DNA from 2 places in the Shewanella avicenniae genome. Region 2 is predicted to be linked to the other one. Evidence: predicted binding sites of a transcription regulator. Region 2 holds the regulator's gene; the other holds the start of a gene.
What was found. Region 2 encodes LexA, which represses DNA repair genes until DNA is damaged. Its sites were predicted from a motif close to TACTGTATNNNNATACAGTA; they were not measured.
Positions count from the first base shown of each region.

Region 1: JYB87_RS10255 (YebG family protein) is a predicted target of LexA. The motif match lies at 4,379-4,398, and genes of this name have one in related genera.

Region 1 is NZ_CP071503.1:2,317,360-2,332,598, reverse strand. It holds gene JYB87_RS10270 (PqiB family protein) at 397-2,994, opposite strand; gene JYB87_RS10265 (paraquat-inducible protein A) at 2,981-3,610, opposite strand; gene JYB87_RS10260 (paraquat-inducible protein A) at 3,594-4,244, opposite strand; gene JYB87_RS10255 (YebG family protein) at 4,411-4,692, shown strand; gene JYB87_RS10250 (GAF domain-containing protein) at 4,706-5,164, shown strand; gene proQ (RNA chaperone ProQ) at 5,414-6,076, shown strand; gene prc (carboxy terminal-processing peptidase) at 6,108-8,171, shown strand; gene pepN (aminopeptidase N) at 8,271-10,859, shown strand; gene JYB87_RS10230 (DUF2835 family protein) at 10,859-11,077, shown strand; gene JYB87_RS10225 (NAD-glutamate dehydrogenase) at 11,473-15,239, shown strand, end outside.
Region 2 is NZ_CP071503.1:54,933-70,171, reverse strand. It holds gene cysT (sulfate/thiosulfate ABC transporter permease CysT) at 1-763, shown strand, start outside; gene cysW (sulfate ABC transporter permease subunit CysW) at 773-1,639, shown strand; gene JYB87_RS00330 (sulfate/molybdate ABC transporter ATP-binding protein) at 1,636-2,766, shown strand; tRNA gene JYB87_RS00325 (tRNA-Gly) at 2,888-2,961, opposite strand; gene mtr (tryptophan permease) at 3,091-4,338, opposite strand; gene plsB (glycerol-3-phosphate 1-O-acyltransferase PlsB) at 4,338-6,761, opposite strand; gene lexA (transcriptional repressor LexA) at 6,905-7,525, shown strand; gene JYB87_RS00305 (cell division inhibitor SulA) at 7,522-7,992, shown strand; gene JYB87_RS00300 (ArnT family glycosyltransferase) at 8,209-9,927, opposite strand; gene JYB87_RS00295 (TVP38/TMEM64 family protein) at 9,924-10,628, opposite strand; gene JYB87_RS00290 (glycosyltransferase family 2 protein) at 10,600-11,337, opposite strand; gene JYB87_RS00285 (polysaccharide deacetylase family protein) at 11,540-12,595, opposite strand; gene JYB87_RS00280 (MATE family efflux transporter) at 12,617-13,957, shown strand; gene nfuA (Fe-S biogenesis protein NfuA) at 14,045-14,623, opposite strand; gene JYB87_RS00270 (ComF family protein) at 14,765-15,239, opposite strand, start outside.

The sequences.
Region 1 (15,239 bases), 1.9 Mb from region 2:
AGGGATATATCTGATAAAGCGATGGCGTGTCCCGGATGTGGATGGCCGTTACCTAACGCAGTTAATGCCAACCCTGTTAGGGTAAAAAGGTCTGGTGCGAAATGGGAATTCGGAGGCTTTATTCTCATTTGTAGTGCAATAGTTGCTGCAATTGCAGGTTCAAACCATTTCGCTGTTTTAGCAGGCTTTAGCGGGCTGGTGATATTTATCATTGGCAGGATCATCGATTGATTCTGATTTGCTATTAGAAATAGATTGTTATCAAGTTTTAACCGCTTCTCTAGACAGGTAAGTTACTCACTTACGGTAACTCATTTTTGTCCAAAAGCTTTTTAGCATGCATAAAAAAGGCGGTCTCAAACTGAGACCGCCTTTGGGTATTTTATCAGCTTGCTGTTACAGCGCTGGAGCCCATTTTAGCCAGTCAGCTTGAGGTTTGTTCTCAAGGATGAACGGGGCTTCTGCTTTCCCTGCGGTTTGAGTATTAAACTCCGTCGCGACCCCAATCCCGCCAGCGATGATATTTTCCATTGAGCCTGTTTCGACTTGTACGCCAGAGAAAATCCCAGCGTCAATCTTAATCCCTGACAAATCAAAAAAGTGGCTGCTGGCATTAACCAGATGTTGATACTGCTCGGCGATTAGGCCGTCGATCACCACTTGATTGCCTGCTGCTGATAATTGGTAGTGGCTGACTTCACCAATGCGAATACCACGGTAGAAAATACCCGTGCCTTGCTTGATGGAACCCAGTTCGTCGCGCACTAAGGTAATGGCCAATGGATGACCGGTGTCGATTGCGGAAGCGGCAGGCGCCACCGCAAACTGGTCAATGAGCTGGGCAGCCGTGCCGGGCGTCACCGAAATAAACGGGCCCGTAATCACTGCGCTGGCGTTTTTAACGCCGTTTAACGATAGCTCAGCATCTTCAAGCTGATAGTGACTGTCGCTACGGCGCAACTGCTCGGCAAAACGACCGTAGAGATAAGCTGTTGCGGTTAACGCTTGCATATCATCGCTCAGATGTACCTTGGCAACGGTGCCAACCGTGTTGCCGCGATAGCGGATATCCGCACCAGAATGTAGCCCAGCACTGAGCGGCAAGGTTAATGCAACGGGCACTGACTGTTGCTCGGCCAAGGTTTTGCTGGCGTAAAGTAGGTGGTTATCTGTCGCAGGTTCGCTAAGTAGCCCAAGCGTAACGCCGCCTTTGATAATGCCTGACAACGGAGCAACCGATAATTCGACACCATTGAGGTTGGCATCTAATGTCAGCGCTTCTGTGGGCCAAAATACGCTGCGTTCGGAAAGTAATGACCGATAGGTTGGGTCAATTGCCAGCGTAATTGCAAAACTGTCATGAGCGGCTTGCCACTTAACGTCGCTGACTTTGCCAATTTTCATCTGTTTGTAAAAAACATCGCTGCCATTGCTGACCGCCGTCGTTGGGCTATGGAGTTGCCATACCAATTGCTTTTGATGTTGGTAGTAGTGGCTGGCGGCTTCTGCAGACGCAAAAATCGGTAAGCGGGCATCGGTGCTCAGACTTTTGCCTTTACCGGGGCGCAAATCGATTCTGCCTTTAGTGATGTTATCAACATCGGTGCCATTCACTTCGATCCCCTCAAGCGATGCTTTCACCTGTAGCGGTGATTGCACAATGAAGTCGCTGCCTTGATTGACTAACTTGGCGAATGGTGCATCGATTTCAGCAAGAATACTAACCCCATTAAAATCGCTGTTGAGGTTAACGGCGGTGACTTCACCAATTTTAACGTTGCGGTAGCGAATATCTGCCCCAACGTTGGTACCGGGGTTTTCGGCGGCGAATAGGGTAATGGCTAATGGTTCGCCGTTTGATTCTGGTGCCGCAGCCAGTAACGGATATTCGGTTTTAGGTGAACCTGAACCTGGGGTAAAGCGAATGACATTACCGCTGATCAGGCGCTCAGGATGGGAAACTTTGCTTAGCGACAACTCTGCACCTTCTACCCAAAACTGCGCATCAGTGCCAATTAACGCTGAGTAAGGGCGGTCCATGCGAATGTGGATCGCTACACCATCATCTGTAAGTTTCAGTTCTTCAACTTCGCCAACCGGCAATTCGCGGAACACCACATCGGTACCGACTTTGATGCCGTCGGCACTCGCCGCGGTTAACAGAAAGCTGCTACCACCTTGGGCTTCTTGTTGGCTGTCGTACAGTTGAAAGAGCTGATCATCGTTTGCTGCAGCGGAGAGTTCTGGTGAACTAAAGCCGATACCGCCAGCGAGAATAGAGGCAATGCTTTCAGTATCGATTTTGATACCAGACAGTGATGCATCAACGCGCACACCAGACACATTCCAAAAACGTGAATCTTGCTTGACCAGATGGGCATACTGGCGTTGCACAAACCCTTTAAGTTGGATTTTTTTGTGCTCATCCAGGTGGTAGCTCACGATATTTCCCACTGGAATTTGGCGATAGAAAATGGGCGAACCAACATCAAGTGAGCCAAGTTCGTCTGCGCTTAATTCGATGACTAAACCATCGCCGGCAGGGATAACGGTGGGGGCTTCACGCTCGGCTTCAAACTGATCTTGAAAATCGCCTTCGCCGGGCAACATACCAATGTAGTTACCGGAAAACAGCGCATCTAAGCCCTCAACGCCGGTGATACTGGCTTTTGGGGTGACTAACCAAAATTTGGTGTTTTCACGTAGCAGGCTGTTGGCACGATAGTCGAGCACCAGATCAACGTTCACGCCTTCGAGGTTGTCATCGATGGAGATATCGACCACTTTGCCAACGTTCAAGCCTTTATAACGCACTAAGGTCTTGCTGACATCGATCCCGGTTGCGCTAGGAAAGTGTACCCGTACATCAACGCCAGATTCTCGAATGCTTTTAATGCCCAACCATGCGCCCAAGGCGAGGGCGATGATAGGTAACAGCCATACCGGAGAAAATAACTTTTTTCGAACCACTTTTGGTTGCTCAGGGTGTGTCATCATGTTTATCCAGTTGATCCCAAAGTAGCCTTGTATCCAGAGTCTTAGCGGCTAACTGAGTAAAAAATATCACTAATGCAAACGCGGTAGCGGCGGGCGCGGGCTGTGCGTCAAGCAACTGCCCCATGCTAACTAACGCTACCGATAACGAAATCACAAACAGATCAAGCATCGACCAGCGCCCAATCCATTCAATAATATGAAAGCCAATGGTGAGCTTTTTGCGCGAAATTGGCATGTTGAAACTGATCGCAGAGAGATAAAACGCCAAGCCGATCACTTTTAGCCAAGGCACTAAAATACTGGCGGTGAATACAATTACCGCAATCGGCATCAAATCGGCGTGAACTAAGCGCAATATCCCAGAAAAAATCGTTTCGTGGGTGACTACACCACTTTTGGTGAGGGTGGTGATCGGGTAGATATTGGCTGGAAACAACAAAATGGCGGCAGTGATTAACAAGGCCCAGCTGTTTTGCAAACTGCGATAATTGCGCGGATGGATCGCTGAATGACAGCGACTGCAATGACTCAGCTGTTGGTCATTTAATTCACCACACACTTGGCAGCGGAAGAGCCCCAGCTCAATGCCGCGGGACTTAGTCGTGTGATTCACTGACGTAACCCCACATATGTTCTAGGTTATATTCGCGCTGCAAAAACAGTGTAATCACAAATAACAGGGTAAAGCACAGCGTACCAAGGCCGAAGTAAACATCGGCAAAATCTGATAACTGAAATGAGGTTACCAAAAAGCTGATCACGTAAATCTCAAGCATCGACAATTGGTTAATAAAACTATGATAACGCAACAATCCATTTAAAGTGTCCCGACCAAACTTGGAGCGATACCAACCGGTTTGAATAATCAGTAACTGCGCCATGATCGAACCCAGTAATACCGCCGGTGCGATTACCGCGCCAAGTAACACCCCAAGGCCGACCACCCAATATCCTTGATGCCACACCGCCATTGCGCCTTGAAACACGGTACTGCTACGAATACTGCCGAGAAAATGGATCTCTAACACCGGAAATAGCATTGATGGGATGTACAGTAAAATGGCGGTAATACATAACGCCAACACGCCATTAAGCGCGCAGTATGGTTGATCATAAAGGGCAGTATTGCATTGCGGGCAGACCGCGCGAACCCCTGAGGGCAACGCACGTTTACTGACGACTAAATCGCAGCCGCGACACACAATTAAATTGCAATGTTTGCGCGGTGTCGTTGAAGAACCGGTCATAGAGGAAGCTACTCCACCCAAAAGCGCAATTGGTTTAAGGCCAAAATAATATCATTACCCTTGCCGATAGAGAGCGCAATCTTAACAGAAACCGATAAATGGTTGCACCAGCGGCAAAAAATGTGCGAAGCTTGTACTGTATAAATACACAGTTTAAGGGGCAGTCATGGCCGTTATTACACAATTTGTGGTTGTCAGAGATGGGGTAGAGAAAATGACGTTTGCTTCGAAGAAAGAGGCCGATGCGTATGACCGCATGCTAGATGTCGCTGATAACCTAATTCCGTTCCTGCAACAAAGTGAACTTGAGCTCGAAGATAACGTAATTGAAAAGCTTGCTTTTTATTTAGCATCCAATAAAGATACGCTGTCCAATTTGCTCAAGGGTGGAGTGCCTGAAAAAGCTCCCGCCAAACGAAGCAAAAAATCAGAATCCGAAACTCAATAATAGCGAGCGTTGAATGATCTCCGAGTTTTACCAATCACTCGACCGTCAGGTACAAGCACTCTTCGAAGGCGAGCACGATCTCATTTGTGCCATGTCTAACTTCTCCGCACTACTAAATGATCAGTTGACCGATCTTAATTGGGTGGGTTTCTACCTGATGAAAGAGGGCCAATTGGTGCTCGGCCCCTTTCAAGGCAAAGTCGCCTGTAGCCGTATTGCCGTGGGTAAAGGCGTGTGTGGTACCGCTGTGGCAGAAGACAAAACCCAGCGCGTAGAAAATGTGCATGAATTTGACGGGCATATCGCCTGTGATGCGGCAAGTAACTCCGAAATCGTGGTGCCAGTACGCCAAGATGGCAAGGTAATTGCGGTACTCGATATTGATAGTCCAAAGTTCGCCCGTTTCGATGAAACGGATCAAATTGGGCTTGAAACCCTCGTTGCTAGTTTTGAAAAGTGTGTGTTTGCTTAAAAGGCGCACGATTTTCGGCGGATTGTAGTCGATTTCGTCATAATGCCGCTTATAATAGGCGGCTTTGGCAGATGGTGGCGTTTATCAATGTGGCAACTCGAGTTCAGAGTTGTTATGGTAAATTATGACACCGTCGGCAGCCGGATCATACGTATGAGAGCGCTGTCCTTACGGATAGTAGTAATTAATGACCCAGTCGCGTGCACTTAAAACAACCGTGCTGGCGTCCCTGCAATTTGTGGATTTATTATGGAATCAACAGAAAAGTTGACCGATACCAACGCCATCCTGGCTTATCTTTACGAGACGTTCCCGTTATGTTTTATTGCTGAAGGCGAAACTAAGCCTCTGAAAATTGGCCTGTTTCAAGACTTGGCTGAACGGTTAGCCGATGATTCCAAAGTCAGCAAAACTCAGTTACGTATTGCCATCCGCCGCTACACTAATAGCTGGCGCTATCTGAAATCGTTGAAAGAAGGCGTACAACGCGTTGATCTCGACGGTAACCCATGTGGTGCGCTTGAAGCTGAACATATTGAACATGCCCAACAGGCGTTGAAAGATAGCCAAGATAAAGCGAAAGCGCGTCGCCAAGAAACAGCTAAAGCTGCTGGCAAAACCGCTGAAGGCGAACAAAAGCCGCGTGATAACGCTAAGCGTAAGCCTCGTGCCAAAGCCGATTTCGCTAAAAAAGCCAGCTTTAAAAAGCCTGCGCCGAAGAAAGTTGAAGCACCAGTAGTGAATCTTGTGCAAGCTGAGTTGTCTCAACTGACATCAGGCCAAAAGGTCAATGTTAAGTTGGGTGCTACCCCGGTGCCGGGCGTAATCAGCGACATCAACAAAGAAGACATTCAAGTTCAACTTAACAGTGGGTTGACTGTGAAGGTAAAAGCAGAGCATATTCTGCTGTAACAAGGAAAAGTGATTTAGGAGTAACTTGCTGATGCAAAAGATTATTATAGCTGCGTCAATGGCCAGTATGTTGTTAGGTTCTCAGGCGTTTGCTATATCACCGACAATCCCGGTCAGTGAGTTACCAGAATTACACCAAGAACCTCAACATCAGGTCACCAGTAAGCGTGTTGCGGGACTTTTCACCCGCTCACACTATCACCGTATTGCCTTAGATGATGAGTTTTCTAAAGCTATCTTCGAACGCTTTTTAGAACAGTTGGACTACCGTAAAAATGTTCTGTTACAAAGCGACGTTGATCAGCTGACGGCAAAATACGCCACGCAATTTGATGACATGATCAAAAGTGGCGAGTTAGCCCCAGCCTATGACATGTTTCAACTGGTTCAGCAAAAAAGCTATGAACGCTTTGCTCATGCTTTGACCTTGCTTGATAGCGAGATGAAGTTTGATGTCGCAGGCGACAAATACGTATATGACCGCAAAGATGCGGCTTGGCCAAAAAACGAAGCCGAGTTGGATGAGTTGTGGCGCGAACGCGTTAAATACGACGCACTGAGTTTGAAACTGACCGGCAAAAGCTGGCCAGAAATCGTTGATGTACTGCAAAAGCGCTACAACAACGCTATCAAGCGCATGAAGCAAACTAACAGCGAAGATGTGTTCCAAGGCGTCATGAACGCGTTTGCTCGTAGCATTGAACCGCACACCAGCTATCTCTCTCCGCGTAACGCAGAACGTTTTGAAATGGACATGAACCTCAGCCTCGAGGGGATTGGTGCCGTGTTACAAATGGAAGACGACTACACCGTCATCAAAAGTTTGGTCGCCGGTGGCCCTGCTGCAACCAGCGGTAAACTTGAGCCAGACGATAAAATTGTCGGTGTGGGTCAAGACAATGGCGATGTGGTTGATGTGATCGGCTGGCGTTTAGACGACGTGGTGGATCTCATCAAAGGGCCAAAGGGCAGTAAAGTAACCCTGCAAGTCTTGCCGAAAAAAGGCGGCAATACCGCCAAAACCTTCTCCGTCACCGTAACTCGCGACAAAATCCGCCTTGAAGACCGCGCGGCGTCTTCCAAAGTGATTGAGCCAAAAACTGGCCCTTATGCCAATCGCAAAGTCGGCGTGATTGATGTGCCTGGGTTCTACATGAACCTGTCGAACGATGTTGCAAAAGAGATTGAAAAGCTTAAAGCGGACAACATCGAAGGTTTGGTCATTGATTTGCGTGGTAACGGCGGTGGCGCGTTAACGGAAGCAACTTTAATGACTGGCCTGTTTATCGATCAAGGCCCAGTGGTGCAGATCCGTGATGCCAGCGGTCGTATCAGCGAAAATCGCGATAACGACGGTAAGGTCTACTACGATGGTCCTTTGACCCTGTTAGTTGATCGCTACTCAGCATCAGCATCAGAAATTTTTGCTGCAGCACTGCAAGATTATGGCCGTGCGTTGATTGTGGGAGAATCCACATTTGGTAAAGGCACTGTGCAACAACATAAGAGCCTTGGTCGTATTTACGATATGTACGATAAGCCTATCGGCCACGTGCAATACACCATTGCTAAGTTCTATCGCATTAACGGTGGTAGTACTCAGCGTAAAGGTGTGACCCCAGACATTCTATTCCCAACAGCACTGGCTGCGGGTGAGTATGGTGAAGCGGAGCAAGATAATGCACTGCCGTGGGATCAAGTGCCGCCAGCAGAATATCTGCCGCTGAATGAAGTATCTAAAGCTGAAATTCAACAGCTTGATAGCGCGCATAAGCAACGCATCGCCAAGAATGTTGAATTTGATTATGTGCAGCAAGATATTAAAACCTTCCGTACTCGCCACGATGAAAAGAGTGTATCGCTGGTGGAAAGTGAACGTTTGAAAGAACGTGATGACGAAGATGCAACTGCGTTACTGCGCTTGAATGAACGCCGTGTGAAACATGGTCTCAAGCCACTCGCAACACTGGATGAAGAAGACGGGGTGAGCAAAGAAGAGCAAGAGATTGCCAAACCTGACGTGTTCTTAGATGAAGCCGCATTCATCACGCTCGATATGGTCGATTACGACAAAAATGCTAAACACAGTAGCTAAGGTTTAGCTCACGAAAAACGCGCTTAAGGCGCGTTTTTTATTCGGATTTACACTGCAAAGCCAGCAGTGATGTTAGTCAGTTTTTTCGGAGGCAGTGATATGTCAGAAAATCAGGTTTCGTCTACCGCCACAACTCAACCAACCGCAAAGCGTTTGGCTGATTATTTGCCACCAGATTATTTGGTGCCTGAATTGGCGTTGAGTTTTCGTCTGCAACCTGAAGCTACCCGCGTAACCGCTGTCAGCAAAATCACACGTAATGGCGAACACAGCCGCCCGCTGGTGTTGGATGGCGAGCAGCAAACAATTCAGCAAGTGCTGGTCAATGGAAACGATGTTGCATTTGAGCAAGCAGAAGGCAAGTTGGTTATCAACAATGTGCCCAGTGAATTTGAATTGACTGTGGTGACTGCGATTAGCCCGGCCGCTAACTCAAGTCTCGAAGGTTTATATATGTCCGATGGTGCCTATTGCACCCAATGTGAGGCGGAAGGTTTCCGTCGTATTACCTTCTTCCCCGATCGCCCTGACGTATTAACCTGCTATCAAGTCCGTATTGAAGCGCCCAAAGAATTTCCATTCCTGCTGAGTAATGGTAACAAAGTGGAAGAGGGCAGCTTGGCCGATGGTTGGCATTATGCCTGTTGGCAAGATCCGTTCCCAAAACCGTGTTACCTGTTTGCGCTGGTGGCGGGTGATTTTGATCTGCTTGAAGACAGTTTTACAACCAAGACCCAACGCGACGTTAAGCTGCAAGTCTTTGTCGATAAAGGCAACTTGAATAAAGCTCATCATGCGATGGCATCGCTTAAAAAAGCGATGGCGTGGGATGAAAGTCGCTTTGATTTGGAATACGACCTCGATATCTACATGATTGTTGCGGTTGATTTCTTCAACATGGGTGCGATGGAGAACAAAGGTCTTAACGTATTTAACACCAAATACGTGTTGGCGGATGAACAAACGGCGACCGATGATGATTTTCACGGTATTGAATCTGTGATTGGTCACGAATACTTTCATAACTGGACCGGTAACCGCGTCACCTGTCGTGATTGGTTCCAACTCAGTTTGAAAGAAGGGCTGACCGTTTTCCGTGACCAAGAATTTAGCTCAGATGTTGGCTCTCGAGCGGTGAATCGAATCCACGCCATTAAGGTGATGAAAAATCATCAGTTTGCTGAAGATGCAGGCCCAATGTCACACCCAATTCGTCCAGAAGAAGTTATTGAAATGAATAACTTCTACACAGTGACTGTGTACGACAAGGGCGCGGAAGTGATCCGCATGATGCATACCTTGCTGGGTGAGCAGGGCTTCCAAGCCGGCATGAAACTCTATTTTGAGCGTCACGATGGCCAAGCCGTAACTTGCGATGATTTCGTGCAAGCGATGCAAGATGCCAGCGGTAAAGATTTAACCCAATTCCGCCGTTGGTATAGCCAAGCGGGTACGCCAGAGCTAACCGTTAGTGATAGTTTTGATGCGGCTAAAGGTATCTATCGCCTTGATGTTAAACAGCTGACTCCGCAACGCGCCAATGAAGCCGCTAAATTGCCGGTGCATATTCCTTTCAGTGTTGAATTACTCGATACCGAAGGCAACAGCCTGGTAAACCAACTGTTAGAAGTGACCGAAGCAGAACAGAGTTTTGAGTTTTCCGTCGCCGGTGTGCCAGTGCCCTCATTGCTTCAAGATTTTTCCGCGCCTGTAAAACTGCATTATCAATATTCAACGGCGCAACTGTTGGTGTTGATGGGCTTTGCCAGCAGTGAAGTGGCGCGTTGGGAAGCCTCAGTCTCGCTGTTCAGCCAAGCCGTTTGGCAAAACGTGGTACGTTTGCAGCAGCATCAGCCCATGAGTTTGGATTCGAGCGTCATCGACGCATTCCGTGCTGTACTGCTGCATGAAAGCCAAGACCATGCATTGTCAGCTGAAATGCTCAAGTTTCCAACGGCCAATTCGCTGATTGAACAGTTGGATAGTGTTGATTTGGATGCCCTGTTCAGCGCCCGTGATTTTGTGATGGATACCATCGCTGACGGTTGTGAAGATGAGCTATTGGCGCGTTATCGTGACCTCACAAGCCAAGATAATCCCGCCAGCCGTAGCTTTAAAAATGCCATTTTGCTGCTGTTAGCCCGTAGTGCCGATGGTAATGAAGCGCTGATCCAAGCCCAGTTTGATAGTGCAGTCGGTATGACTGACTCATTAGCTGCACTTTCAGCGGCAGTGGCGGGTGACGCCAGTTGTCGCGATGAATTGCTGCAGCAGTTCGGCACGCAGTGGCAAGATACACCATTGGTGATGGATAAATGGTTTATGTTACAAGCGTCAGTGAGTGATGATGATGTGATTAATCGTCTTACCGCGTTGCAACAACATCCTGCATTTAGCTTTAACAATCCAAACCGCGTGCGTTCATTGCTGGGGGCGTTTGCCAGTGTGAATTTACCGCAGTTCCATCGTGCCGATGGTAGCGGCTATCAATTCCTCACCGATGTGATTAAAAAGCTCAACAGCCTGAACCCTCAGGTTGCGGCGCGAATTATGACACCGCTGATCCAGTTCGGTAAGTTTGATGCACAACGTCAAGCGCTGATTAAAGGTTGCCTGCAGCAACTGATTGATCTGCCAGAGTTGTCACGTGATGTGTATGAAAAGGCCAGCAAGGCGTTGGCGGTATAATGCGTGAGTTTGTATTTCGGCTTGATCTGAGTTTTGATGGGTTCAAGCCTTATTACCAAGGTACCGCTGAAAATGTGCAGGTGACCGATGTTAATGGCGTGGTGTTACGCATTCATGGGCGTCACTTTCGCCAATACCTCACTGCTGAAGGGATTCATGGGCTGTTTCGGTTGGTGATTGAAGACAACGGCCACTTCAAATCGCTGCAGCTGTTGTAAACGCAATATATGTCAAAGCCATTCAATGTTGAGTGGCTTTTTTCATGGCGTCATTTTGTTTGTAATTGTTTGACCGTATAAAATTCAACCAAATTTCATCTTTATGCATCGCAGTGCCACTTAACTTGCAGTACCACTGCTTATTTATTCAGCGCTCACTAATTTATTGTTTGTTGTTTTTTTAAACTGTTCAGTTTACGGTTCATCTAGAGTAAAAAATTCTTTACTGCAATTGGATAACATCTTTATTTCAAACTAAAATTTTCCTCGAAATGCAAATTTATTGGTACTAAACTTCGCGCCATGGCCTTGGGCTCATCCTTTTTGTGTTTCAAGGTCATCGAATAAACCCTTAATTATAAAGCGTTTCGACAGACGCTTAAGGAAACATCATTATGGCTTTGAACAGCTCAACGCCCTCCGTGTTGCTGGAAAATGTTGTTAGCCTCATCCATAACAAAATCGCGCCAGAACATGCGACGCAAGTTGAACAATTTGCCGCATGTTTATACTCGCAAATGTCCAGGGATGATCTTCTTGCTCGCAATGACAGCGACCTTTACGGCGCCATTCTCAGTCTTTGGAATGCGCTGGATAGTACCGCCATCGGCCAAACTCACATGCGGGTGTTCAACCCAAGTCAATCTAAGCATGGCTGGCAATCAACCCACACCATTATTGAAGTTGTGCAACCGGATATGCCGTTTTTGGTCGATTCGCTCAGCATGGCATTAAGTCGGTTAGGGGTCACTGCCCACATGATGCTGCATACGCCACTGGCTATTGACCGCAACGGTGATCGTATTGAACGCGTTGCCACCATGAAAAGCGCCAATGACCAAAGCGACAAAATTGCGGTATTTTTGATTGAGATTGACCGCTTAAGTAGTGACGACGATATAACTCAGATTGAAAAAGAGCTCGAAACTACCCTCGCAGATGTCGCAGCCGCAGTAAATGATTGGCTGCCGATGATGGACAAAATGGCGAGTATCGCTAAAGACCTTCCTAACCAACCTTTCCCTGGCGCCAAACAAGAGATGGACGAAGCGATAAGCTTTATCGAATATCTCAGCGACCATCATTTCACCCTGTTGGGCTATCGTTTTTATGAATTGCGCCGTGTTGAGGGTGACGTTGAGTTAGTGCCTGACATGGAAAGCAGCTTGGGCTTGATGAAAAAGCCAAGCAAAGATAAGCATGAACATGGTTTGCGCTTATCCAGTTTCTCTGATTCCGCCCGTCGCCAAGCGTTAGACAGCAAATTGTTAGTGCTGACCAAGAGCAGCTCTCGCAGTCGTGTGCATCGCCCCGCTTATGTTGATTACGTGGGTATCAAGCGTTTTGACGACAAAGGCAACGTGATTGGTGAAGATCGTTTCGTCGGCTTGTACACCTCAAACCTGTATAACCGCAGCCCCCGCGCGATCCCAATGCTCGCTGAAAAAGTTCAACGTGTGATGGACATGTCTGAGCTGACCCCACGTTCTCATGATTTCAAAACCTTGCTGAATATTCTTGAGAACTTGCCGCGTGATGAGATCATTCAAGCGTCAGTAGAAGAGCTGTACCAAATGGCGCACGGCGTGTTGCAGATGCAAGATCGTGACAAGCTGAAGCTATTTGTACGCAAAGACGGCTATGGCCGCTTTATTTCTTGTTTGGTGTATGTTTCTAAAGACCGCTATAACACCCGCTTACGTCAAGATTCACAACGTATTCTGGCGCAAAGTTTTAACGCGACTGAAGAAGTGGAATTTACCACCTATTTTTCTGAATCTTCACTCTGTCGTACCCATTACCGGGTCAAGGTAGACAACAACAATAATATGGACGTCGATGTGGCACAGATTGAACAAAATTTGATTGAAGCAGCACGCTCGTGGAACGACAAACTCTCCGCCGCCCTGCACAGTGCAGCAGGTGAAGAGGAAGCCACCACCTATTTCAAACGTTATGCAACGGCGTTCCCACAAAGCTATAAAGATGACGTATTGCCGCCATCGGCCGTGGTCGATATTCAACAACTTGAAGCACTGAACGACAATCATCGTTTGGGCATGTTGTTCTATCAACCACAAGAATCTGCTAAAGGCAGCAACCAAGTTCGCTTGAAGTTGTTCCACAAAGATGAGCCGATCCATCTGTCAGATGTGTTGCCAATGTTGGAAAACTTTGGCCTGCGGGTGATTAACGAACGTCCTTATGAAGTGATTACCTCAGACGGCGCAACCTACTGGATTTTGGACTTCTTAATGACAGTGCAACATGCAGTGTCAGATGAGATTGTCGATAGCCAAGACCGCTTCCAAACCGCGCTGTCAATGGTGTGGGATAAGAAGCTCGAAGATGACGGCTTTAACCGCCTCGTGTTGGCCACTAACCTGACCGGTCGTGAAGTGTCAGTACTGCGTGCTTACGCTAAGTACATGCGCCAGATTGACGCGACTTTCAGCCAAGCCTATATCGAAGAAACCTTCGCGCGTTATCCGCAAATCGCCGATACGCTAGTGAAGATGTTCGTGCGTAAGTTCAATCCTAAGTTGAAAACTCGCACGGTGGCAAAGTTTGTTGAACAGATCACCATGCGCCTAGAAGACGTGGCGAGCTTGGATGATGACCGTATCATTCGCCGCTATTTGGATCTGATTAACGCCACACTGCGGACTAACTTCTATCAGAACGATGCGGCTGGCGAAGCGAAGAGCTATGTATCCTTCAAGTTCGCACCTGACCAAATTCCAGAGATGCCAAAACCGCTGCCGAAGTACGAAATCTTCGTTTACAGCCCACGAGTTGAAGGTGTGCATCTGCGTGGTGGTCGTGTGGCTCGCGGTGGTTTGCGTTGGTCAGATCGTCGTGAAGACTTCCGTACCGAAGTGCTTGGGTTGGTAAAAGCACAGCAAGTGAAGAACACAGTTATTGTGCCGGTGGGCGCAAAAGGTGGCTTTGTTTGTAAACAGATGCCGAAGCAGGGCAGCCGTGAAGCGGTATTCCAAGAAGGACAAGAATGTTATCGCTTGTTTATTCGAGGACTGCTGGATATCACCGACAATATTGTCAATAAAGAGATCGTGCCACCGGTTGATGTCGTACGTCACGATGAAGATGATCCTTATCTGGTGGTGGCCGCAGACAAAGGTACTGCAACCTTCTCTGACTTGGCCAACAGCATTGCCATTGAATATGGTTTCTGGTTAGGCGATGCGTTTGCTTCTGGCGGTTCTAACGGTTACGACCATAAGAAAATGGGTATCACTGCCCGTGGTGCATGGGAATCAGTGAAACGTCACTTCCGCGAAGTGGGTATCGACTGTCAAACCACCGAATTTACCTGTGTGGGTATCGGTGATATGGCTGGTGACGTGTTTGGTAACGGAATGCTGCTGTCTGAGCACACCCTGTTGCAAGCGGCTTTCAACCACATGCACATCTTTATCGACCCAACGCCGGATGCCGCCGCAAGTTTTGCTGAACGTCAACGCATGTTTGAACTGCCGCGCTCTAGTTGGGAAGACTACAACAAGAAGTTGATCTCCAAAGGCGGTGGTATCTTCTTGCGTAGTGCTAAGTCCATCACCTTGACTCCTGAAATCAAGAAGATGATTGGCACCAGCAAAGCGTCAATGAACCCTACAGAGTTGATCCACGAACTGCTGAAAATGCCTGTCGATCTGTTGTGGAACGGTGGTATCGGTACTTACGTTAAGTCTAGCCATGAAACCAACGCAGAAGTGGGCGACCGTGCCAACGATGCGCTGCGGGTAAACGGCAATCAGTTGAATGCCAAAATCATCGGTGAAGGTGGTAACTTAGGCTGTACTCAACTAGGTCGTATCGAATATTGCGCCAACGGTGGCCGCATGAACACCGACTTCGTTGATAACGTGGGTGGTGTGGACTGCTCAGACAATGAAGTTAACATCAAGATTTTGCTGAATAGCCTCGTGGCTGAAGGCGAAATGACGGTGAAACAGCGTAACAAACTGCTGGAAGAGATGACCCACGAAGTGGCCGACATCGTGATCCAAGATTGTAAGGATCAAACTCGTACCATTTCGGTAACACAAGCCCATGCTGCCGGTCAGCTCAAAGAGCATATCCGCTTTATCCAATATTTGGAGAAAGAGGGCAAACTCGACCGCGCGCTGGAATTCTTGCC
Region 2 (15,239 bases):
TAGCTTGATCCTGCTGCTGCCCACCACCGGACTGATCATGCAAACCAGCACCATGAGTTGGGCGGAATATTGGAACGTGGTTGCCGATCCGCGTGTGGTGGCCAGTTATAAAGTCACCCTGCTTTCGGCATTGGCCGCGTCAATATTCAATTGCTTGTTTGGCCTGTTATTGGCGTGGGTGCTGGTGCGTTATGAGTTTCCCGGCAAACGTCTGTTGGATGCGTTAGTGGATCTGCCGTTTGCGCTGCCAACGGCCGTGGCGGGGATTACCCTAGCCACCCTCTATGCGGAGAACGGCCAAATCGGCAGTCTATTAGCGACACTAGGTATTAAAGTCGCCTACTCGCCGTTAGGGATTGTGGTGGCGATGGTGTTTACCAGTATTCCGTTTGTGGTGCGCACCGTGCAGCCGGTGCTAGAAGAGTTATCCCACGATGAAGAAGAAGCAGGTATGACGCTCGGTGCGTCAGATGCTGCGGTGTTCTGGCGCATTATTCTGCCGTCACTGTGGCCCGCCTTGATGGTAGGTGCAGCGTTATCCTTCACCCGCAGCTTAGGCGAATTTGGCGCGGTGATTTTTATTGCTGGCAACATGCCCTATATCAGCGAAATTACCTCTTTGATGATTTTCGTGAAGTTGCAGGAGTTTGATTTTGCCGGTGCCAGCGCGATTGCTTCGGTGGTGTTGATGACCTCGTTATTACTGCTGCTGTTGATCAACCTGTGGCAAGCGCGTTACCTGCGCCGTATTCGTGGACGTTAAGGAGCGCAGATGAGTTCATTTAAACCTGCCAGCGTAGGCGATGCGCCGCTCATCAAATGGTCGCTGATCACCCTTGCTGTGTTACTAAGCTGCCTGTTTTTGTTGGTGCCGCTGGCGAGTATTTTCCAACAGGCCTTTGCTGGCGGTGTGCAGCAATACCTCAACCATTTATCTGACCCAGATTCACTGCATGCGATCGGGTTAACACTGATGGTGGCGGCGCTAACCGTACCGATTAACCTGGTGTTTGGGGTACTGCTGGCATGGTGTGTCACCCGGTTTGAATTTCCCGGGCGCAAAATTCTCATCACCTTGATGGATATTCCGTTTGCAGTATCGCCAGTGGTGGCCGGTTTGCTGTATCTGCTGCTTTATGGCAACAGCGGTTGGTTAGGTGAATGGCTGTTTGAACACGATCTGCAAGTGATGTTTGCCTGGCCGGGCATTCTGCTGGTGACCATCTTCGTCACCTGCCCCTTCGTGGCGCGTGAGCTGATCCCGCTGATGCAACAGCAGGGCCCGTCTGAAGAGGAAGCGGCGGTAATTCTCGGTGCTTCGTGGTGGCAATTATTCCGCCGCGTCACCCTGCCCAATATCAAGTGGGCACTGATTTACGGGGTGATCCTCACCAATGCGAGAGCCGTTGGCGAGTTCGGTGCGGTGGCCGTGGTGTCTGGCAATATTCGCGGTGAAACCAACACCCTACCGCTGCACGTGCAGCTGCTGTATGAGGATTATCAGGCTGAAGCGGCCTTTGCCAGCGCCTCGCTGTTGGCATTAATCGCCCTATTTACCTTGTTGTTAAAAGCTATCGTGGAATGGCGCCAACAACGCAGTTTATCCGCCCATAACGATAATGAGCAGAGCCAATTATGAGTATTCGTCTTGCTAATATTTCCAAAAAATTTGGCCAGTTTCAGGCACTGTCGCCGCTCAATCTTGATATTCAAGAGGGAGAGATGATCGGGCTACTGGGGCCTTCTGGCTCAGGTAAAACCACCTTGCTGCGTATTATCGCTGGGCTTGAAGGGGCGGATAGCGGCCAACTTTATTTTGGTGACCGGGACGTTACTCAAGTGCATGTGCGTGAACGTCGTGTGGGTTTTGTTTTCCAAAACTACGCGCTGTTTCGCCACATGACGGTGGCAGAAAACGTCGCCTTTGGTCTGCAAGTGATGCCACGAAAGCAACGGCCATCCGCCGCAGAAATCAAACAGCGGGTGAACCAACTGTTGGAAACCGTCCAGCTGGCGCATTTGGCACAACGCTACCCAGAACAACTCTCTGGCGGGCAAAAGCAGCGGATTGCGCTGGCACGCGCATTGGCCACGCAACCTGAAGTGCTGCTGCTGGATGAGCCATTCGGCGCATTGGATGCCAAGGTACGTAAAGAGTTACGCCGTTGGCTGCGCAGCCTGCATGACGAACTCAAATTCACCAGCGTGTTCGTGACTCACGATCAGGACGAAGCATTGGAACTGTCTGATCGGGTGGTGGTGATGAGCAACGGCCATATTGAGCAGATCAATGCCCCTGCGGAACTGTATGCGCAGCCCAACAGTCGCTTTGTGTTTGATTTTCTCGGTAACGTTAACGTGCTGAATGTCGATTGGCAGCAAGATCACTGGCGCAACGGAGAAGCATTTCTGGTACCGCCCGAACAAACTGAGCTGCAGCAAAATGGCGTGTTATACGTTCGTAGCCACGAACTGGAATTAGCCGACAAACCGAATAGCCAAGCCTGTTTGCCGTTTGATGTAGTGGCGGTAACCGCAATTGGTGCCGAAGCGCGTGTTGAACTGGCGCCGCGCGGTTGGGATAGCGATGAGTTGTGGGAAGCAACATTCAGCCATCAGCGCGTGAAACAGTTGGGGCTAACAAAAGGCAGCCAAGTATTTGCTACGCCGCAAACCGGTTACTTCTTTGGTGAGCAAGGAGCAACCACCCCAAGTCGGCTTAACTGGCCGTTCCTGCCGCCGGGCAGCCTAGTATTCGATATCTAAGCGCACGCCAACAAAGATCAAGCCACTGTTATTTCTGCAAGATGCAGTAATCACAGTGGTTTTTTATTGGGCTAACCATCAAAAAATTGCCGGATAAAAAAGAAATTTCAGCGGAGATCATTGGAGCGGGTGAAGGGAATCGAACCCTCGTATGCAGCTTGGGAAGCTGCCGTTCTACCATTGAACTACACCCGCGAGAGAACAGCGTGACGCTGTGCGCTTAAATTACTGCAACCAAAAAAAATGTCAAGCAGGTCATTAAGTTAACGTTTACCTTAAGTTGACTAGCGCTGCTTTTATCGCCGCGCTAGTCACCCCGCAGGCTTAGCCGTGGTACACAGGTAGAATGTTGGCCATCGATAACAGATGACACACCGCAGTGACCACACCAAAGAGCACCACAATCACAATCAGCGGTGTCCCGCCTGGCACTCTAAAGCCTTTGGCTTCAGCAAATAGCTGACGTGAACGATAGGCCATCAGGGCTGGCACAATGACTGCCCAAATGGTGGCCGCTAAACCGGCAAAGCCAATCGCAATCAAAAAGCCATCAGGGAATAACACGCCCAGTATGGTCGGCGGCACAAAGGTCACCAGTGAGGTTTTGATACGGCCGCTGCGGCTATCATCAAAGCCAAACAGATCCGCCACATAGTCGAATAACCCCAGCGTCACCCCAAGGAAGGAGCTGGCCACTGCGAGGTTAGCAAACAGGGTCAACATGCTGTTCATCAAGTCGCTGTCGACCACGTTTTGCAGCGCGCCCACCAGCACGCCCATGTTGCCACCGGCGGCAATTACCTCAGCAAATGAGCTACGGCTGAGATTGCCCATGGTGGCAACCATCCAGCCGAGGTAAATCACCAGCGCAAACGCGGTACCTATGCTGATCGCTTTAACAATAGTCTTGGGCTGGCGACCGTAATATTTCATCAACGATGGCACATTACCGTGGTAACCAAAGCTAGTGAGGCCGAAGGGAATGGCGGCCCACAAGTAAGGCGAAAACACTTGCTCACCATCCGGTTGCCACAGCTTGACCGGATCGACTTCCAGCCACAGATTGCCGATGGCCAATACGAAGGAGATCACCATGCCGCCAATCATAATGGTGGTGAAACGATCAACCGCTTTGGTCGACACCATCACCACTAACGCCAGCACAATGGCGAACACTAACGCCGCCATACTTTGTGGCAGATCTAGCCCTGAAAATGAAATCGCATGATTTACGATGGAACCGCCGCCACTGATGTAGGCGTAGGTGAGAATGTAGAGCACAAAGGCGATAGAAGCGCCATTGACCACCCGCCAGAACTGGCCGAGGGTTTTGCGGGTTAAGGTGTCAAAGCTGGCACCCGGTTCAAAATGCAGGTTGGTTTCGAGTAGCAGTAACCCCGACATCCACATGCAGAACCACACACCGACCAGCATGATCGCGGCATAACTAAACCACATGCCGGCGCCAGTCACAGGTAGCGAAAACATACCGGCACCGACCGTGGTACCGGCAATAATCATCGCCCCGCCGATCAACGACCGCGGCGAATCAGGGCTGTTGCTGTGCTTCATCAACTCTCCTGTTGGACTTCCGCACTGGCAACAATTGTTTGACGAACTTGAGGCGTCAATAACTGGTTAACTAGATCGCGCACGGCGGAAATCTCATCCATATTGTTGTTATTGTTGAGATACCCAAGCTCTTTGAGTTTTATACTGAGCATTGAGTACAACTTCTTGTCGTAGAATTCCGGTGCTGTTATGCCATGCAAACGGCCGAGTCGGCTGGCCAAAAGATGGCTTTCTAACTCTAAATCGCCACGCTCAATTTGCGGATTGGCTGCCAGCAGGTTGAAGATCATCGCGTAACGTTGCAGCGTTTCACTCATCACTTCGGCCAGCAGCGTCAGTGGCAGCTCGCCTTCTGGCGTTACGCGCCATTGCTGATCATCACCGCTGATAAAGCCCATAGACGCAAATCGTGCCAGCAATTTATCGGCATATTGCTGTACCTGTTGGCAGCCCATAAACAGCTCGGCTTTCAACAATGGATACAGGCGTTGCAGCACCTGATGCATCTGTTCGCGATTGCTGTTTTCAAAGCCAATTAGGCAACATGCTAACAATGAGGGAATCGCAAACAGATGAATGATGTTGTTTCGGTAATAAGTCATGGTTACCGCAACATTTTCATCAATGGACACTATATCGCCAATTCCATCATTTTGAATACAGAATTTTTTAAGATCTAAGCCCTGTTGCAACAAGGCGGCACCATCACCCTCGGCAACCGAGATAAAACCTGTGTAAGGCACTTGTTTTAACAGATCGAGATAGAAGTTAAGTTGGTGCTCCAGCTTGCCACGCTCAAGTGCGTTTTGTTCGGTCGCCAATAACACTGTGCTGGTGAGGGTGACAGCGGTTGCGGCGGCGGCATCATTGATGCGCGTCATCACTTTCGTTGCCAGCGAATTGACCGCAGGGGTTAGCCAAGCAGGCTTTTGCTCAGACTCAGGATCAATATTGCGCCAGTCCGGCTGCTTTTCAGTGAGGAATTGCTGCAAGTTAATAGGCTCGCCAAAATTCACATAACCTTGGCCGAAATTGCCCAGCTTACGGATCGCGCCCAGCACCTGCCACACCGATTCCTTTTTCTTCTCGGAGCCGCGCAGCTCCTTCAGATAGGTGGCCACTTCCATCACATGGTCATAACCCAAATAGACTGGCACCAAAGTGACGGGGCGTTCAATGCCGCGCAACACTGAGTGCATGGTCATCGCCAGCATGCCGGTCTTGGGCGCTAACAATCGCCCAGTACGCGAACGGCCACCTTCGGTGAAATACTCCACCGAATAGCCTTTGGCGAATAAGCGGTCGAGGTACTCTTTAAACACCGCTGTATAGAGCTTATTACCATTGAAACTGCGACGAATAAAGAAAGCACCACCGCGGCGGAACATAGGCCCTGCGGGCCAAAAGTTAAGGTTGATCCCCGCAGCGATATGCGGCGGTACCATCCCTTGAAAATAGAGAATGTAAGACAGCAGCAGGTAATCCATATGGCTGCGGTGACACGGCACATAGACAATTTCATGGCCGTCATGATGCAATTGGCGGATCTGCTCAGCGCCCTTAATGTTGATCCCGCTGTAGAGTTTGTTCCACAACCAGGTCAGCAAACGCTCAGAGATGCGGATCAAGCTGTCAGAGTAATCCGCCGCAATCTCATCAAGATATTTTTCTGCGACGTGGCGCGCTTCTGATTGAGAAATCTTCTTCGACGCCGCCTCTTCGTTGATCGCTTCTTGAATATTGTCACTGCGCAGCAACTCGGCAAACAGTGCTTGGCGATTAGGCAATACTGGCCCGGTCATCACTTTGCGTTGACGGCGGAAATGCACCCGTGCTACCCGCGACAGTTTATGGGCAATCGCCTCGTCGGTGCCATGTTGCTCGGCCATCACCCGCAATGACACCGCATTGGCAAACTGAACAAAGTTGTCGCGGCCGAGGAATAAAATCATCAGAAACTTGCGCAGCCAGCTTGGGCTTTCACGCTCAAATACGGCGGCGCGCATGGTGTCATCTTCTTTACCCGGGGTACGTCCCCAATAGAGGCTCACCGGCACCAACTGCACATCCAACGCGGGATCTTGCTGGTGCAAGCTCAACAACTGACGAAAAGTGCTGAGATAAGCGTGATTCTGCTTACGGGCACCGAACAAGGGTTTGGCATCTTCCAAACACAACACCCGTGGTAGCGAGTGCTCAGCCAAGCTCAACGCTGAGTACGGGCTCGGCATTCCCAGTTTGTAGGTCACATCGGCCAGTGCGGCTTTATCGCTGCACGATTCGGTCTTCATCACATAAACAACCGGACGGTCACGATCGAGATTGAGGTCTGCGAAAGGATCTTGCGGCACCACCACTGTGTGCACCAATTTACGTTGAAGCCAGCGAACGGCAGACAGCCAGAATGAGGTATGAGTTGACATGTTTCTATAAAACCTACGTTTGATGACCATAGAATACCAGAATCCGTCCAGCGTGCGTTAACGTGCTACCAATTGGTTAATAGTTGCACGAAACTAAATACTGTATATACTGACAGGTACTGTATGAAAAAACAGGATTTATCATGAGACCTCTGACGCCAAGACAATCGCAGATCCTTGATCTGATTAAGCGCAACATCGCCGAAACCGGCATGCCGCCAACACGTGCTGAAATCGCGCGTCGCTTGGGCTTTAAAAGTGCCAATGCCGCCGAAGAGCACCTAAAAGCGCTCGCCAAAAAAGGCTGTATCGAAATTATGCCCGGTACCTCGCGGGGGATTCGTCTGCCACAAGAAGAGATGGCGGATGAGGAACAAGGATTGCCGCTGATCGGCCAAGTGGCTGCGGGTGAACCGATTCTGGCGCAAGAGCATATCGAGCAGTTCTACCAAGTTGATCCTATGATGTTCCACCCCAGTGCAGACTTTCTGCTGCGGGTACGCGGCGACAGTATGAAGGATATCGGCATTCTAGAAGGTGACCTACTTGCGGTTCACAAAATGCAGGAAGCCCGTAACGGCCAAGTGGTCGTTGCCCGCGTCGAAGATGACGTGACCGTGAAGCGCTTCGAACGCAAAGGCAATGTAGTCTATCTGCACGCTGAAAATGAAGCCTACAAGCCAATTAAAGTTGACCTAAGTGAGCAATCACTCACCATCGAAGGTCTAGCAGTTGGCATTATTCGTAACGGAGATTGGCTATGAGTATGTTGCAAGGTAATGCCCCGCGTCACCCCGGCTTATGGCGCGATAGCGAAAGCAGCGATGTTAATGACGTTGGCGTGTCGAATCTGCCGTCCAGTAGCAATGGTCGCCGCGAGCTGCAACAACTCAGCAGCCAATTAGCGCAACTTAGCCAACAAGGGCGCTGGATTGTGTTAATCAATCCCGGCTTTGCAGGCTACAAAACCATTTTGGCGAATGCTGGTGTACGAATGGATCGGGTGCTGCAAGTACATGCGCGTGATGAAGTGGAAGCGTTGTGGGCGACCGAGCGCGCGCTCACTAGCGGCACCACGAGTGCTGTCGTGAGTTGGGTAGATCAACTCGACCATAAAGATAAGCGCCGCCTGCAATTGGTGGCCAAGAGCGCCCGCGCATTGGGCATAGTGCTAGAAACGCACGCGGCCACAGAGTTGCAATCCAGTTGCTGGCTGCAAGCGGTACACTAACGATACGTCTTCCAGTGACCGGTGACGGGGCGAGTAGCTAGGCAATCAACGCTGACTCAATGGAAGCCAGTGCCACGACATAAATGCTGCTCATTCAATCAGTGTGCCACCCAATCTAATGAAAAAGCCGTACAGAGTCAGAGGCTGTACGGCTTTTCTATTTCAACTCAATGGTTGCTGAAAAAAATGAGCAGTTGCTGAAAATAACCTGCAGCGTTACTCCTGCATCCACGCCCCCGGTTTATGGGTAAAGAACACAGTGGTCACCTCGGGTGCGGGGCAATCTGGCATCCGCGCATCAGCGCCAAGTAGAAGCCAGCTTTCACGATGGGCTTCGCCCATATCCTGCCCTTTGCTCATATCAAAACACTGCAGCTTTTCTGAGGCTGGCACTAACAAGTAGCGATTCGCCTGCTGCTGTTGCCACTGCCACGCGTTGCGCTCTTGCTGCTCAACAGGCGCCAGATAACTGAAATGAGTGATGTCGATCGGTGAGAACAAAATGAACTGCTCTTTGAAATCGATCAGTCCTACCTGCCCATCGCCCACCACTGCAGCTGTTTGCTGCATGACATCTTTTGGCGTCCGCATATGTTCCAGCAAACCATACCCCCAAGTGCTGTAGAGCGCCCAACCAAAGATGGAGATAACGCCCGCTTGCAGCAATGCAGCTTGCTTACGTGCGAGTAACAAAAGTAGCAACCAGCCAAGCGCCATGCTCAGGGTAAAATAGCCCACATGGCTTAAGTCATCGGTGTAGTCAGCCAGCTTTTTCACAATCGCCGGATGATCCAACATCGCGCCAATCGCCAGCAGTAAAATCACCACGCCGAACAACCACAACAAGCCCTGTAGCAGACGCTCAAACCATTTGCACTGACTCACTTGCTGCAACGCGGCCGCAAAGGCTAAACACGCCATTGGCAATGCAGGCAGAATGTAGACGTTACGTTTACCAGGGCTCAGACTGAAAAACAGGATCACCAGCGCCACCCACAACAGTAAAATGGCAATACGCGGATCAGCTTTGATACTGGCGACCAGTTGCTTCCAATAAGCAATGGCCAGCAGGGTAAGCGGTAACCACATCCAGGGGATCACCGACAACATAAAGAAATACCACGGCTTAATATGGTGCCATGCCGCCACATAACGCTGACCGGTTTGCTTGAACAAGATGTTATTCATATAGGCCAAGTGCTGCGCATCGCCCGAGCTCAGTACGGTGACGACCATCGGCACTAACCAGCAGCCAATCACCGCCAGCATCACCACTGGGCCTAATGCGGCTTTCCAGTGCCAACGGTCGCGATACAGGCCAGTGCGCCATGCATAAACGCCTAACGGCAGCAGCATGAGTAACGGCAGAAAACCAACACCTTTAGTGATAATCCCCAACCCCATGAATGCCCATGAGATGAAGTACCAACGCCAACTTGGGCCAACAAAGAAGTGCCGGATCAGGCCATAACAGCCGACAGTGATCCAACACATCACCATAGCGTCGATCTGCGCGGCCTTAACTTGGATCAGAAACTGCGGCACCAACAGCAGCAGCAACGCAGCGTTACGCCCGGTGCGAACATTCCAAATGCGCGCTCCGAGGTCAAATACCAACATAGTGGTCAACAGCCCGCACAGCGCATTAGGGATCAGAAATGCCAGCTGCAGATTTCCAAGCAACTGGTAACACAGCGCAATCGACCACATAAATACCGGCGGTTTATCGGGATAAAACTCGCCGCCACGGGCAGGAAATAACCATTGACCGCTGGCCACCATCTCCCGCGCAACTTCCACAAACCGTGGTTCATCCGCAGGCCATGGGGAACGCAACCCAACCCCGAGCATCACCATAATGAGGGTGAGCACAAACAAAGCCCAAAAAGTACGGCGATAATCGTCCGACTCAAAATAACGTTTCAACAAGGTCATGCTTGGGTCTCTTTTTCTTCCGCAAGAATATCTGCCATGGTAGGTTGCACGCGACGACGATAGAGATATGTGCCAATCAAGCTGGATGCCACCAGCAAAATACAGCTAAACAGCAAGGTAAAATGATCTGAGAAGCCGATGCCGGCACCAGCGCTGGCGAAAATGAAAGTTTGTGGTAAGTAACCGATAAAACTGCCGAGGAAAAAACCGCTCGATGGGGTATGGGTTGAACCTGCTAACAGGTTAGTCACCAGATTACTGCCCACTGGCAAAAAGCGAATGATCACCACTTTGAGCCACGTCTTATGGCAAATAAACTGCTCGAACTTCTTGGTTTTTTTACCAAAATGACGATTCACTAACCCTTTGACGGTAAAGCGCGCCACATAAAAAGTAACGCTACAGCCAACAATCGCGGCCAGTGCCGCCATCAAGGTGCCGAGCGCTGAACCTAAGGTGTAACCGTACACCAGCGCCACCAGCTGCCGTGGTCCACCCACCGCCATAAATAGCACTGCGCAACCAAACACCATGGCATCACCACTGATGCCATCTTGATTGATTAACTCTGCTACCCAATGTTTATCGGTGAGATGCTCAAACCATCCTGTTTCTACCAGCAGTGCCAGCAGCACAAAGATCAGGACAGTAAACAGGGATTTGCCAAATTGTTTACTTGTCAGCAGCGAGACTAGTTTCAATCTGTTTGATCTCCGCAATTTTGGCTCGACGGATTAACCACATAACACCGAGGATATCGACAATGCCGACCCAAGCACGGTTCCAAGCAGTATATTTAGATACGCCTACCTGACGATCACGATGGTTAACCACCGAAATTTGCACTTCACCGCCCATTCGACGAACCAATGCCGGAATATAGCGATGCATGTGATTAAAGTACGGCATCTTGATAAAGGTTTCTCGTGGGAACAGCTTTAATCCACAACCGGTGTCAGGTACACCATCGTGCAACATTGCGTTACGTACTTTGTTGGCAAAGCGCGATTGGAACCGTTTCCATGCGGTATCTTTGCGGTTTTTACGATAACCCGCGATACAGAAATCTTTTGCTGTAATTCCTTTCGCCAGTGCAATCATGGCAGGAATATCTGCCGGATCATTCTGACCATCGGCATCTAGGGTAACAATCCACTCACCGGCGGCTTGTCGTACTCCCGTCCAGACTGCAGTACTCTGCCCAGTGCTCTGTTTATGGATGACGGCTTTTGCCGCACAACCTAATGCATTTGCGGTGTTCACCACTTCGGCCGCGGTACCATCAGTACTACCATCATCGACCACAATCACTTCGAACGGCGTAAGCGCATTAAGTGCTTGATGAATTTCGGTAATCAGTGGACCTATGTTACCCGTTTCATCTTTGGCAGGAATTACTACAGAAATCAAAAAGTTGCTCCTAAAGATCCTAAAGATCCTAAATTGCTCGCCGCAAAAACCTCGCCACACTAGTGGCGAAGTCTTATCAAAAGCTTAAGTAAGCAGAATTAAACAGCAGATTCAGCTAATTGGCGCTCACTATACTACAAAATTGTTAACAGAGTTTTATGACAAACAACAGCTATTTTGGTTCTGTTAACTTAGCAATAGCTTATTCTTGCACCCACGTACCATCGGCCAGAGGACGAACCCACGGCTGACTAAACCAGTAGTAACCTGACTGGGATTTGCTCGGCGCGGTGCAATTGTAACGAGAACGCCCTGCGGGCAAAGGTTTTTGCGCTTGAATTGTGAAGGTGTCGGCATCAACCCAAATGGGTAACTGCTTGCCCTGCCCATGCACAAAACAGGTAAGTTGCGATTTTTGAATATCATCCATGACGATTTTAAGGCTTAAAACGGGTTGCGTGTCGCTCAGATCAAGTTGTGGATTGGTGGGTGTTTGGGCGATCACCGGCATATTCAACGAATTCAGTTTGGCCTTGAGCGTTTCCATGTTGGCATAGGCGCCTGCCACCGGAAAACGCGGAATGGCGGTTAAATCTGAATATTGCCCCGCCGCTCCGCTTTGTTGGCCTACGCCGATATAGCCCATCTGCTGCAACAACTGCTGCAAATCAGTATTGTATTCGCCATAGGGATACGCCAAGGTTTTAACGCTTTGACCAGTATGCTGTTTAATCGCCGCCTCAGTACGTTCTAGATTATCGCGGATCCGCGCCAACCATTGCTCACGGTTTTCATTGGGCAAACGGCGGATCAGATGCTCATGCCCCCATGAATGATTTGCGATCGTTGCGCCAGCATCCGCCAACGCCTGCAACTGGTTCCAATCCATCATCTCGCCAAAGCCTTTCTCAATCGGCTCGATCGCGACAAACAAGGTGAACGGAAAGCCATATTTACGCAAAATAGGCGCCGCGTTTTCCGCAATGTTGCGGTAACCATCGTCAAAGGTGATGGCGACAGTTTTCGCGGGCAACGCTTTGCCTTGCTTAATGGCAGCGATAACCTCGGCCAACGGCACCACATTGAACTTTTGCTGCGCCAGATATTGCATCTGCTCATTAAACTGAGCCGGTGACACACTGGTGACCGCGGGTGAAGTTTCAGACACATGGTGATATTGTAGAATAACCGCAGCACTGGCCACTTTCACCGGCATTAGCGCCACCACAAACAGTGCCAAACACAACCTAATCAACATGTTAATTTATCTCCAAAATCCATGAATAAGCGCAGTTTTGTCTCAACTCAGCAACGTCATAAAAAGTTACTCGCACTCGCGCTGCCGATGATTTTGTCGAATATCACCGTGCCATTGTTAGGCTTAGTAGACACGGCGGTGATTGGGCATCTGAGTGACGCAGCCTACTTGGGCGGCGTGGCGGTTGGTGCGACGATTATAACATTGATGTTGTGGTTAATGGGATTCCTACGCATGTCCACCACAGCTTTAGTTGCACAAAGTGTGGGGCGGCGTGACAACGCCGCGCAGCTGCAAATATTGCTGCAATCAAGCCTCATCGCCTTAGTCATTGCGGCGCTATTTTTACTGCTACAGTGGCCCATTTGGCAGTTGGCAATGCAGTTTAATGATGCCAGCAGCGACGTACGTCAGTCCGGTCATGCTTATTTTAACATCCGTATTTGGGGTGCGCCCTTTGCGCTGTTGAATATGGTGCTGCTGGGGTGGTTGATGGGGCGGCAACAACCTAAGGCAGCCATGTGGCAATTAATCATCGCCAACAGTGTCAATATCGGGCTCGATCTGTTGTTTGTGATGGGCTTCGGCTGGGGTGTGCAAGGAGTAGCGTTTGCCTCTGTGCTTGCCGATATTATCAGTACATTGGTGGCACTGTTTTTTATCAAGCAGCTGTTGCCACAACTAGGCGAACTGCCGCTTAAGCCACTCATTCGCGCGCTCAGATTGGTCGATTTCAGCAAACTATTACGCCTGAATCGCGACATTTTTATTCGCAGTTTATTTTTACAATTAACCTTTGCGTTTATCACCTTTGCCGGTGCCAGCCTCGGTGATAACACAGTCGCCGCTAACGCAGTCATGCTCAATCTGCTACTGCTGATCTCCTATGCGCTAGATGGCATCGCCTATTACGCCGAAGCCGAAGTTGGCCGCGCCACCGGTGAACACAGTTACCCAGAGTTACATGCCACGGTATCGTTGGCATTTATCTGGTCGGCAGTGGTCGCCGTGATGTTTTCTCTCGGATTTTGGCTGTGGGGCACGCAATTGATTGGTTTGATGACCTCAATTGAGGGCGTGATTACCGCAGCAAGCGCCCTGCTACCCTGGTTGATTGCCCTGCCGATCTTGTCGTTTGGCTGCTACCTGTTCGATGGAGTGTTTATTGGTGCCGCCAAAGGTCGCATCATGCGTAACAGCATGATGGTCGCCAGTGTTGGGGTATTTTTACCCTTATGGTGGCTCACTCAAGCTTGGCACAATCAGGGATTATGGCTGGCGCTGTCAGGCTTTATGCTGGCGCGTAGCGTAAGTCTCGGCGGCTATTACTGGTGGCGACGTCAGCAGTTTTTAGCGCCTTAAGCTAATTTCAGTCGACAAAAAAGGCGCTCACGCGCCTTTTTTTTATCTGCCTTTTCAATCAGTTTGATTGAGCAATAGAGACAGAGCTTATTGGAACGAGTGCTCGCCATGCTGATGGTCGGTAGCATCTTTCACTGCAGTCAGTTCGCCAGCAAAACGCTCCAGCATCTGCTTTTCAATACCATCTTTTAGGGTCACATCAACCATTGAACAACCGTTACAGCCACCGCCGAATTGCAACACGGCAACACCGTCGTCAGTCAGTTCGACCAACATGATGTGACCACCGTGGCTGGCCAACTGCGGGTTGATTTCAGATTGGATCATGTATTCGATGCGATCACGCAGCGGCGCATCATCATCCACTTTACGCATTTTGGCATTTGGTGCTTTCAACGTCAGTTGAGAACCCAGTTGATCCGTGGTCAGATCGATACTGGCTTCTTCCAAAAATGGTGCGCTTTTCTCGTCAACCATGGCATTAAAGCCATTAAATTCAATTTCGATATCGTCAGCTTCAACTGCATCGGGTGGGCAGTAAGATACGCCACACTCAGCCTGTGGAGTACCTGGGCTGATAACAAATACGCGGATGTTAGTGCCTTCTGGCTGGTCAGCCAGCAGCTTCACAAAGTGAGCCTGAGCTGCTTCAGAAATACTGATCATGAAAACCTGCTCCATCAGGATAAACCTGAGTGATTTAGTAAGAATTGCTCACTATGATACTCCTGATAAACGCCGCTTTGTAGTCCCATTAACATACGAAACTGCATAGCGTCTTGAAAAAATCGCCCAGTGCCCGGCTGATTAGGATTTATCCTGCAGTGATGGAGCCTCTGCGCGAGCTAAACACCACACCTGCACACTAGGTGCCGAGGCACGCAGCACCCGCGCAATGGCATCAACCGTACTGCCCGTCGTCACCACATCATCCACCAAGGCTATTCGCTGATAGGGCAAAGGGCGGGTTAAGGCAAACGCATCCGCTAAATTTTGCCGCCGTTGTTTACCAGAGAGTTGTGCCTGCGCAGGAGTATGTTTGACACGGATTAACAGTTGGTCATCCATCGCAATACCGAGCCGTGATGATAATGCATGAGCGATTAGCCACGCCTGATTGTAACCACGACTGCTTAGTCGCTGTCGATGTAACGGCACCGGCAGCAACACTTGTGGCAAGCTGAGTAGCTGCTGCTGACAAAGCGACTCGATGCGTTGCGCTAACGCCTCAATCAATGCTGGCATGGCGGCAAACTGTGCTTGGTATTTGATCGCGGGGATC